One region of the Rhizobium sp. B230/85 genome, then DNA from elsewhere that is predicted to be linked to it. Evidence: riboswitches for the same ligand, from Rfam matches in the RefSeq annotation. Region 1 holds a riboswitch; each other region holds the start of a gene.
What was found. A riboswitch is a leader RNA that binds a small molecule or an ion and turns the genes downstream of it on or off. The one in region 1 is predicted to bind thiamine pyrophosphate.
Positions count from the first base shown of each region.

Region 2: another riboswitch for thiamine pyrophosphate. It lies ahead of thiC (phosphomethylpyrimidine synthase ThiC); the one in region 1 lies ahead of J5289_RS12780 (YkoF family thiamine/hydroxymethylpyrimidine-binding protein).
Region 3: another riboswitch for thiamine pyrophosphate. It lies ahead of thiB (thiamine ABC transporter substrate binding subunit); the one in region 1 lies ahead of J5289_RS12780 (YkoF family thiamine/hydroxymethylpyrimidine-binding protein).

Region 1 covers NZ_CP072156.1:2,634,441-2,637,710, reverse strand. The annotation lists gene J5289_RS12785 (bifunctional diguanylate cyclase/phosphodiesterase) at 1-606, shown strand, start outside; gene J5289_RS12780 (YkoF family thiamine/hydroxymethylpyrimidine-binding protein) at 628-1,236, opposite strand; TPP riboswitch at 1,231-1,343, opposite strand; gene xth (exodeoxyribonuclease III) at 1,501-2,271, shown strand; gene J5289_RS12770 (NUDIX domain-containing protein) at 2,255-2,743, opposite strand; gene J5289_RS12765 (hypothetical protein) at 2,745-3,008, opposite strand; gene J5289_RS12760 (hypothetical protein) at 3,038-3,270, opposite strand, start outside.
Region 2 covers NZ_CP072158.1:104,877-108,146, reverse strand. The annotation lists gene thiC (phosphomethylpyrimidine synthase ThiC) at 1-1,665, opposite strand, end outside; TPP riboswitch at 1,760-1,871, opposite strand; gene J5289_RS25585 (hypothetical protein) at 2,230-2,970, shown strand; gene J5289_RS25580 (hypothetical protein) at 3,062-3,270, shown strand, end outside.
Region 3 covers NZ_CP072156.1:217,548-220,817, reverse strand. The annotation lists gene thiP (thiamine/thiamine pyrophosphate ABC transporter permease ThiP) at 1-856, opposite strand, end outside; gene thiB (thiamine ABC transporter substrate binding subunit) at 866-1,894, opposite strand; TPP riboswitch at 1,943-2,059, opposite strand; gene J5289_RS01095 (MDR family MFS transporter) at 2,124-3,270, opposite strand, start outside.

The sequences.
Region 1 (3,270 bases):
ATCCCGCCAATGGACTTCATCCCGATTGCCGAGGATACAGGGCTGATCGGCGCGCTCGGTGCGTGGGTGCTCAACCAGGCCTGCGCCGATGCCGTGCGCTGGCCTGACCACATCACGGTCGCCGTCAATCTTTCCCCGATCCAGTTCCGTAACGACAACCTGATCCAGACGGTCGTCGCGGCCCTGACGGATAGCGGGCTCGAGGCCGGCCGGCTGGAGCTGGAAATCACGGAATCCGTCCTGCTCGATGCAGGCGCCCATACGGCGTCGACCTTGCTGGCCCTCAAGAAACTCGGCATCTCGATTGCTATGGATGATTTCGGTACCGGCTATTCGTCGCTGTCCAATCTCAGAAGTTTCCCCTTCGACAAGATCAAGATCGATCGGTCGTTCATCCGCGAGTTGACCCTGCATTCGGAATCACTGTCCGTCGTCCGGCTCATCACCGCTCTTGCCCAGACCCTGGGGATGTCGACGACGGCGGAGGGCGTGGAGACCGAGGAGCAGTTCGCCGTTCTCCAGGAGATCGGCTGCACGCAGGTTCAGGGCTATCTGTTCGCCAAACCGAAACCGGCGCGAGACCTCGGCAACGATCCTCGACAGTAATGCTGGCTTCCCCGGTTGATCTCAGGATGACGAGGGGCTATGGGCAGATATAGTGATATCGAGCGTGACGTGGCCCATGGTCGGGCCAAAGCGGCAGAAGGCCTCGTTGATCGTCGCAAAGACCGCGCCGGCATCGCCGCGCAGCTTGGTGCAGAAGTTCTTTGAACTGTGGAACACGCCGGACTGCTTGAGGAAGTCGATGCAGCCGTAGATCTCGTCCATGTGCTGATCGATGCCGAGAACGTAGAGCGAGAATTGCGCGGAGACAGTCTCTCCCGTCAGGGGCGTTTCGCGAACGGCTGCGAGAGCCGCCTGCTTGCGTTCTTCGAGCGGTAGGGTGCTGACCATGCTGGTGCTTGGCGTGCAGATCGGATCGTCGGGTTCGCCGGGGCAGCCGCGCGATACCGTGGCGTGCAGTACGCAGTGCTTGCCCGATGAGGCTGCCGCCACGAAGAGGTCGCGCATCGCTGGAAATAGTACGTCGGTCGAGCCGACCAGCAGGGTCGAGAGATCGTCGGTCGACACCCGCATCTGGTCACGATAGGGGTCCAGAGCACCGAGCGCGCCGTGGATGACGCCGACGAAATCGTCGGTCATCGGATAAAGTGATATTTGTGCGCCTGAAAACATTTTAGCCCGCCTCGCTCCGCTGGTATTATCCAGATCAGCTTTAGGGTTTGGAAGCATGTGCGCTTCGGTCTCAGCCCCGGCAATACGGAGCACCCCTGTCGATCCCCTCTGATAGCATGGAGCGGAAGAGATAAAAGCAGATTTTTCCCGGGTCGGCCGAGGGAGTGGAACTGCAAGGTCATGGCAGGCCGCATGCATCCTTTTGCCGCCTGACCCGTTTGCGAGGCGAGAGTTGCGGCTTGCAACGCGCAGGGACGCCATCAGATGAAAATTGCGACCTACAATGTAAACGGCGTGAACGGTCGCCTCGAAAACCTGCTGCGCTGGCTCGACGAATTCAGTCCGGACATCGTCTGTCTGCAGGAATTGAAGGCGCCGGACACCCGCTTCCCGGCTCGGGAAATCGAGCGGGCAGGCTACGGGGCGATCTGGCATGGGCAGAAAAGCTGGAACGGCGTGGCAATCCTGGCGCGGGACGCTATGCCGCTGGAGACCAGACGCGGGTTGCCCGGTGATGACGATGGACAGAGCCGTTATATCGAGGCGGCAATCGGCGGCGTCCTGGTCGGCTGCCTGTACCTTCCGAACGGCAATCCGCAACCAGGCCCGAAGTTCGAATACAAGCTAGCCTGGTTCCAGCGCCTCGCCGACTATGCGACCGAGCTTCTGGAGCTCGAGGTCCCGGTCGTCCTTGCCGGCGATTTCAATGTGATGCCGACCGAACTCGACGTTTATAATCCGAAACGCTGGATCGACGATGCGCTGTTTCATCCCAATGTCCGCTACGCCTTCCGGGAGCTCCTCGATCAAGGCTGGACAGACGGCATACGGCAGATGCACCCCGATCAACGGATCTATACGTTCTGGAAATATCTCCGCAACGCCTATGCCCGCGATGCCGGTTTGCGCATCGACCACTTCCTCCTCAGTCCCTCGCTGGTCGAGCGGCTGTGCGACGCCGGGGTCGACAGGGACGTCCGCGGCTGGGCGCATGCCAGCGATCATGCTCCCGCGTGGATCACGCTCGACGACTAGGGACGTCAAGGCGCTCCATGAACGCCTTGAATGCCTCGAGAAACGGTCGTTGCCCCCGCAGCAGCTTGATTTCCGCCTGATCGAGATCGAACCAGCCGGCGCGGTCGACTTCCGGAAAACTTTGTATCTGGCCGGATTTCGGCGGCCACTGCATTTCGAAACTGTTGCTGACGATCGCGTCTGCATCGATCTCGGCATTGGCCGCGAAAGCGACGACGACTTTGCCACCAGGCTGTCTGATTTCCCCGAGCAGCGTGAACGGACCGTCGAGGCTGGTGCCGATCTCCTCGCGGACCTCCCGGCGGGCCGCGGCGAGATCGTCCTCGTCCGGTTCGATGCCGCCTTTTGGAAGCGACCAGGCGCCTTCGTCCTTGCGGGCCCAGAAGGGGCCGCCCGGATGGACGAGCAGGACTTCGGGTGCCCCATGTGTGGCAAAGCGGTAGATCAGTACGCCGGCACTGCGTTTCACAATCTCAACTCTTCGCGTCAGCCTTGAGGGATAGCCCGAAATCTCGATAGACACTGAGACAATCGGTATAGCTGAGAGTTCTGCTCTCGCCATAAGAAACATGGGCGTTGGAAGCGCCTATACCTGCCTCTTCGGCGACGAACAGGATAGCCTCACCCAGTGACAGGCCTACAATCATGTCGTCGGCGCCGTCATCGCTGTCGATCCCTGTTATCGTTGCGGCAAGTGCGCGCTTGGAGAAGACGACCTCTCGCTCTGCTGGCCTCATGTCTGCGGGTCCTCCCGTTCGGCACGGCTTCAGCCGCGCAATTCTGGATACTTGCGCTGCAGTTCGCTGTCGTCGGAGCAGGAGGTGTCAACTGCGGACAACTCGACCGATACTGCTTCGCCGACGTCGAGTTCGCCATCATGATGGAGTTCGACCTGGTCTCCATCGTGCCTGACGAGGGTCGCAGACGATGTGAAGCCGCGTTTTAGCAACCAATCGCGGGGTGCCTTGACGAGCAGGGTAACAGCAAACTTGCCATTCT
Region 2 (3,270 bases), on a different replicon from region 1:
CGCCACCTTGTGCGCCTCCTTCGGCAGCGTCTGGTCGTGGAAGCTGCGCGCCGTATCCGGGTCGAGCGAAAGATTGAACTGGTCCTCCCAGCGGAATTCGAACCGTGCGCGCGACAGCGCATCGTCACGCAGGCGTGCGCCCGGATGGCCCTTGGCGAGATCGGCCGCATGGGCGGCGATCTTGTAGGTGATGACGCCGGTCTTGACGTCGTCGCGGTCGGGCAGGCCCAGATGTTCCTTCGGTGTCACGTAGCAGAGCATAGCGGTGCCGAACCAGCCGATCATCGCAGCGCCGATTGCCGACGTGATGTGGTCGTAGCCGGGGGCGATATCGGTGGTCAGCGGTCCAAGCGTGTAGAACGGCGCCTCGCCACAGGTCTCCAGCTGCTTGTCCATGTTCTCCTTGATCTTGTGCATCGGAACATGGCCCGGTCCTTCGATCATCACTTGGCAATCCTTTGCCCAGGCGATTTTCGTCAGTTCGCCAAGCGTCTCCAGCTCCGCGAACTGGGCGGCATCGTTGGCGTCGGCAATCGAGCCCGGACGCAGTCCGTCGCCCAGCGAAAACGTCACGTCGTAGGCGCGGGCGATATCGCAGATCTCGTCGAAGTGCTCGTAGAGAAAGCTTTCGCGGTGGTGGTGCAGACACCACTTGGCCATGATGGACCCGCCACGCGAGACGATGCCGGTCACGCGGTTGACGGTGAGGTGGATGTAGGCAAGGCGGACGCCGGCGTGGATGGTGAAATAGTCGACGCCCTGTTCGGCCTGCTCGATGAGTGTGTCGCGATAGACTTCCCAGGAAAGATCTTCGGCAATGCCACCCACCTTTTCCAAAGCCTGATAGAGCGGCACGGTGCCAATCGGCACGGGCGAATTGCGGATGATCCAGTCGCGGATATTGTGGATGTTGCGACCGGTCGACAGGTCCATCACCGTATCGGCGCCCCAGCGGATCGCCCAGACCATCTTCTCGACCTCCTCCTCCATGGACGAGGTGACAGCAGAGTTGCCGATGTTGGCGTTGATCTTCACCAGAAAATTACGGCCGATGATCATCGGCTCGCTTTCGGGATGGTTGATATTGGCCGGAATGACGGCGCGGCCCTCGGCCACCTCACGGCGCACGAATTCCGGCGTTACGAAATCCGGGATGTGAGCGCCAAAACTTTCGCCATCCCGCAACGAGGCTTCACGGACAGCCTGGCGTCCGAGATTTTCGCGGATGGCAATGAATTCCATCTCGGGCGTGATGATGCCGGCGCGAGCATAGGCAAGCTGGGTGACGGCCCGGCCGGGAGCGGCCTTCAGAGGCGCATCGCGAACGGGAAATTCCGGCGTCAATCGCTCGCCGGTGGCAAAGCCGTTATCCTCCGGCATGACGTGGCGGCCTTCGTAACGCTCAACATCGCCGCGCGCCAGGATCCAGTTTTCCCGCAGGCGCGAAAGACCGCGATCGATCGCAACGATATGGCCTGGATCGGTGTACGGGCCCGAGCTGTCATACACGATAACAGGCGGCTCCCCCGCAGTCGGATGCAGGGAGATTTCGCGCATCGGCACGCGAATGTGGGGATATCGCTGGCCTTCGACATGGATTTTGCGGGAGGCCGGGAATGCGCCCGAGGTGACCGTCGGGCTCTGGTTTTTAGAGGCAATATTCATCGTGAGGCTCCAAGTTTGCGTTTGGAGACCCAGTCCTAGAGCCGGAATGATGGAAGAACGCCGACACGGAATCCGGGATGCGGATCTGTAACTGCAGCAGCGCTTTGCACCGTCCCTACGCCAGTATGAACTGGATCAGGTTCAACGGGTCACTGCGCGCGATAGCAGAATCTCAGCCCCTTGACGGGACACCCCTGGTGAATACGACAAAGCCTATGGCAGCCCGACGAAGGCGTCAAGGGGATGAAAGACGGTACAGTTGGGCACGGTGCGAAGCACAGGCGCGGGGGTTTATGGGAGCTGAACCGGTGGACGTTGAAACTAATGATGCGGGCAGAGATATGCGCTGGCCCGGCGCTGCGTTTTAGGTGCGCGCATCAAGGCCCCTTGCGACGAAGCGCCCCTACACCCACTGGCGCCTCCTGGCTTGTCTACTGAGTGTCATACAAGTGAACCGGAAGACTCTATTTTTGCGAGGAAGGCGTACAATATTGTCCTGATATAGGGTATAATCTGGCGAAATGCCTCGGCTCGGCCGGGCGTTCTTCAGATAGAGGCTGTGCCATGCTTTCTACCATTCGACGGGACCTGAAAGACAATATCGGTGACCAGTTTCGGGGCCTCCGGCATCTCATCCACACATTGAGCTCCGAGGCACCCGCCATCAGCGTCGCCAACCAGCCATTGCCACCCCTTCCGGCAGAGCTAAGCCGTCTTGTCGGCGGCACTTTGCAGACGGTGGATGGGGTGATGACAACGTTGCAATCGCTCGTCACGCCTTTGCGGGATCTGCGGGCGCCGGAGGCAGGGTTCCGGGAGTTCTCCTTCTACTTCGGTGCAGCGAGCGGAGCAATCTCTGGCGACGAGGACGAACTCACCGACGACCTTTACACGGCGCTCAAGCTCATCACCAAGGGCGTTGGCCCGGCCCGGCTCATCCTGAAAGCGCGCGTCACGGCAGCGGCAAGGCAAGTCATGACGGCGTCCAGAAGCGAGCGATGGACCTTGGACGACCTCGGCACCTGCTGCGCAACAGTTTTCGTCGCGTTTGTAAAGCACGAGCCAATCGCGAGCGTTGGCAATGTCCATGACAGCGAAACCTGGAAACTCTATGCGGCCCTGTCGCTTGCGTTCGCACTTTCGATTTCAGATCGCCTCACGGGAAGCGAGTTTCAGTCGTTTACGCCGGATGCGATCACGGTTTGCAATCTCCGCAGCGAGGTCTTTCAGGAAGCCATCAGGTCCGGCTTGCGAACCGAAGCACTGATTAAAACCTGCACGAGCCTTCTCAGACACCTTCCCTGAAGCTGTGCGCTGAACATTTGACAGTTTCTTATGCATATTGTACAAATTAAGCGCAATATTCGGGATAATTTGTCCTGCCGGAGTTACGCGCTTGGATCTGCTCACCCAGAATGAGATTGCAGCAGAGCCTGATTTCGGACATCGGCTCCGCCAACTCAGATGGTTTCGAAAGTCATTTCGCAGCAGTGCGCAGACGCTATCTGCGCGTTACGGACTGTCTGTCACCATCGACGAGGACAAGCTTGCAAAGGTATTCATCGACTGGGTCGAGGTGCTGGATGCGAAGAAGAGCCTAGCGAC
Region 3 (3,270 bases), 1.3 Mb from region 1:
GACGCTGCCGCCCGTCGAGGCGGCGTGGCGCCCTGCCGGTTGCGGGGCCCGGATCGTCCGGCGCCGGCAGCAGCGCCATCACGGCAAGCACGGCGCCGGTCATCGCAACCTGCAGCAAGGCCAGTGCAACGGCACGGCCGGGGTCGAAGTCGAACCGCAGCGCCTGATAGATGGCAACTTCGATTGTCGTGGCCGCCGGTCCGCCGCCGAGCATCAGGACCAGGGTAAAACTGGTGGCACAGAGCATGAAGATGAGGCCGGCGATACCGGGGATGAGTGCCCGCAGCACAGGCCATTCGATGAAGCGGAATACGGCGCCCGGACGCATGCCAAGGCCGGATGCCATCAACCAGTATTCCGGCGGCACGCGCTCGAGGCCCGGCAGCATCAGCCTGACGGCGAGCGGCAGGTTGAAAAACACATGGGCTACGAGAATGCCGGAAAGCCCATAAATGCTGACCGGTTGTGCGAGGCCAAGCGTCTGCAGGGCGTCGTTGACGATGCCCTGTCGGCCCCAGATGCCCAGAAGCCCCATGGCGCCGATCAGCACCGGAAGCCCCATCGGCACGGCCATGAGGCGGATCAGCCAGAGGCGGCCGGGAAAGTTCCGTTGTCGGGCCAAGGCACGCGCCACGGGGATGGCAAGCGTTACCGACAACACCGTCGAGAGCGTCGCCTGCAACAAGGTGAACCGCAGGACCCGCAGGATATAGGGATCGAGCAGAGGAGCGTTGCCTTGCGTCTCGATGCCGGCGGCGAGCAGTGCGCCGACAGCAAGGCCGACGAACAGCAGAATGCCGGCGAGGCTGATAGCCCCGCCGGTCAGTGCTTTCGCTCGCTCGGATTTCGTCAGCATAGGGCTCGATCAGTTGCCGCTGGTGGCGGCCAGCCATTCGTCGATCCAGGCCTTGCGGTTCTTGTCGACTTCGGCGGGGCTCATCAGGAACGTCTTGGTGGGTACGACGAGCTTGCCGAAAGCATCCGGCAGCGGCTCCGAGGTGGCGGCGACCGGCATCATCCAGTTGTTGGTCGGGATGATGTCTTGAAAAACGGGTGTGATCATGAATTTCAGGAAGTCGCGCGCCAGATCCTTGTTGGCAGAGGTTTTCGTCAGGCCTGCTACCTCGATCTGGATGTAGTGGCCTTCCGAGAAGGATGCCGCCTGGTAGCGGTCGGTCTTGTCGGCGATCATGTGATAGGCTGTCGACGTCGTGTAGGAGAGCACCATCGGCGCTTCGCCCTTGGTGAACAGGTCATAGGCTTCCGACCAGCCAGGCGTGACGGTCAGGATGCGGCCCTTGAGCTTTTTCCATGCTTCCGCAGACTTGTCGCCATAAACCGACTTCACCCAAAGCAGCAGGCCCAGGCCCGGCGTCGAGGTACGCGGATCCTCGATGACGATCTTCTGCGACGGGTCTCCCTCAACCAGTTCCTTCATGCTCTTCGGCGGGTTCTTGATGACCTGCGTGTCGTAGACCACTGCGAAATGCCCGTAATCGTAGGGAACGAAGACGTCGTCCTTGAAGTCGCCCGGCAGCTTCACGGCCGTCGTGTCGATGCCGGCGGGCTCGAACAGACCGGTATCCCTGGCTTCATCAACGAGATTGGTGTCGAGACCTAGAACCACGTCCGCCTTGGTGTCCTTGCCCTCGAGTTTCAGGCGCGACAGGAGCGCGACGCCATCGGTGACGGCGACATAGTTGACGGTGCAGCCGCAGGTCTTTTCGAACGCCGCCTTGACCTTGGGGCCGGGGCCCCAGTCGGCGGTGAAACTCTCGTAGGTATAGACGGTCAGTGTCTTGTCTGCTGCCTGGCTGGCATGAGCGGTCAGAAGTGTCGTGCCGGCCGCCAGAACAAGGCCAGCCATAAATGTCGTCAGAGATCGGGTGGGCATCGAAGCGCCTCCTCCTTGGTTCGCGTTAAAACGGAGAATAGGCGCTGTCGATTTCGCGCGTCTAATCCCTCCGCCGGTGTTAACCGGATCAGGTTCCGCGGGTTGGCTGGTGAAAGCCTCTCAGCCAGATGTCCGGATGGACATGAGGCACCCCGTTAGAGCGAGGAAAGATGTAGCGGCGGGAGGGGTGGATGGCAAGGGGCCCCGACACGCGCGAAGCCCAGCTTTATCAATCCGCGACGTGGGCTGCAGCCGCAGGGTCGATCGTCTTGGCAATGGTTGCGCCCGGTAGCTGGACGTTCTTAAGGCAAAGTGCGGTGACCAGGCCGACAAGGCAGATGCCCGACGCCGTCAGGAACAGCGGGTTGAAGGCGGCAGCGTAGGCTTCGGCCACGGCTTCGCGCGTGGCAGCCGGCAAGGCCGCCATCATCTTCGGCGTGACTTCCTCGATATTGCTGACGCCGGGGATCGACAGGCCGACATGCAGCAGGCGGGAGCCGATGATGGCGCCGTAGATGGAGATGGCGATCGAGGCGCCGCCCATGCGCGACAGCGTGACGGCGCCGGTGGCTGCTCCGATATCGCGGCTAGAGGCTGCGTTCTGGATGCCGATGACCGGCACCTGCTGGGCAAGCCCGATGCCAATGCCATGCAGCAGCATCAGGCCGCCGATCAGATAAACCGGCGTGCCGGCATGGACTTGCGACAGGGCCGCAAAGGCAATCATGCTGCAGGCCGCACTGCCGATGGCGAAGGGCTTGTAGCGCCCGGTGGCCGAGATAAGCCGTCCCGCCGACAGCGAGCCACAGACGATGCCGCCGGTCAGGAGAATGAACAACAGGCCGGCAACCGAGGGCGAAAGGCCAGTGGTCGTCTGCAGGAATAGCGCGAAATAGTTGACCATTCCGATGGCGATGGCGCCGCTGGTGAGCGAGGTGATCAGCAACAGCCCGAAGGTCGGATTGCGGAACAACTGCATCGGCACGATCGGCTCCGGGGCGCGGCGCTCGATGAAGACCCAGGAAATGGCGCAGACGATGCCGAATGCGATAATAGCGAGAACTGCCGGGGACAGCAGCGATCCGAACAGCTGGGTACCGTCAGCGGCAAGCACGATGCAGGTGGTCGTCATCGCCAGCACGATTGCGCCGGCATAGTCGATCTGCGGCTTGCGGGCGGGTTTCCGGTAGGGGAGCATGGTGATGAGGCCGGCAAGGACGATGAAGCCGATCGGTATGTTGACGAGAAAGATCGAGCGCCAGCCGAACAGGTCGCTCATCGTGCCGCCGAGCACCGGGCCGATGGCGCCTGATGCCATCAGGACCAGGCTGGAATAGCTCTGGTAGCGGGCTCTCTCTCGAGGCTCGAACAGGTCG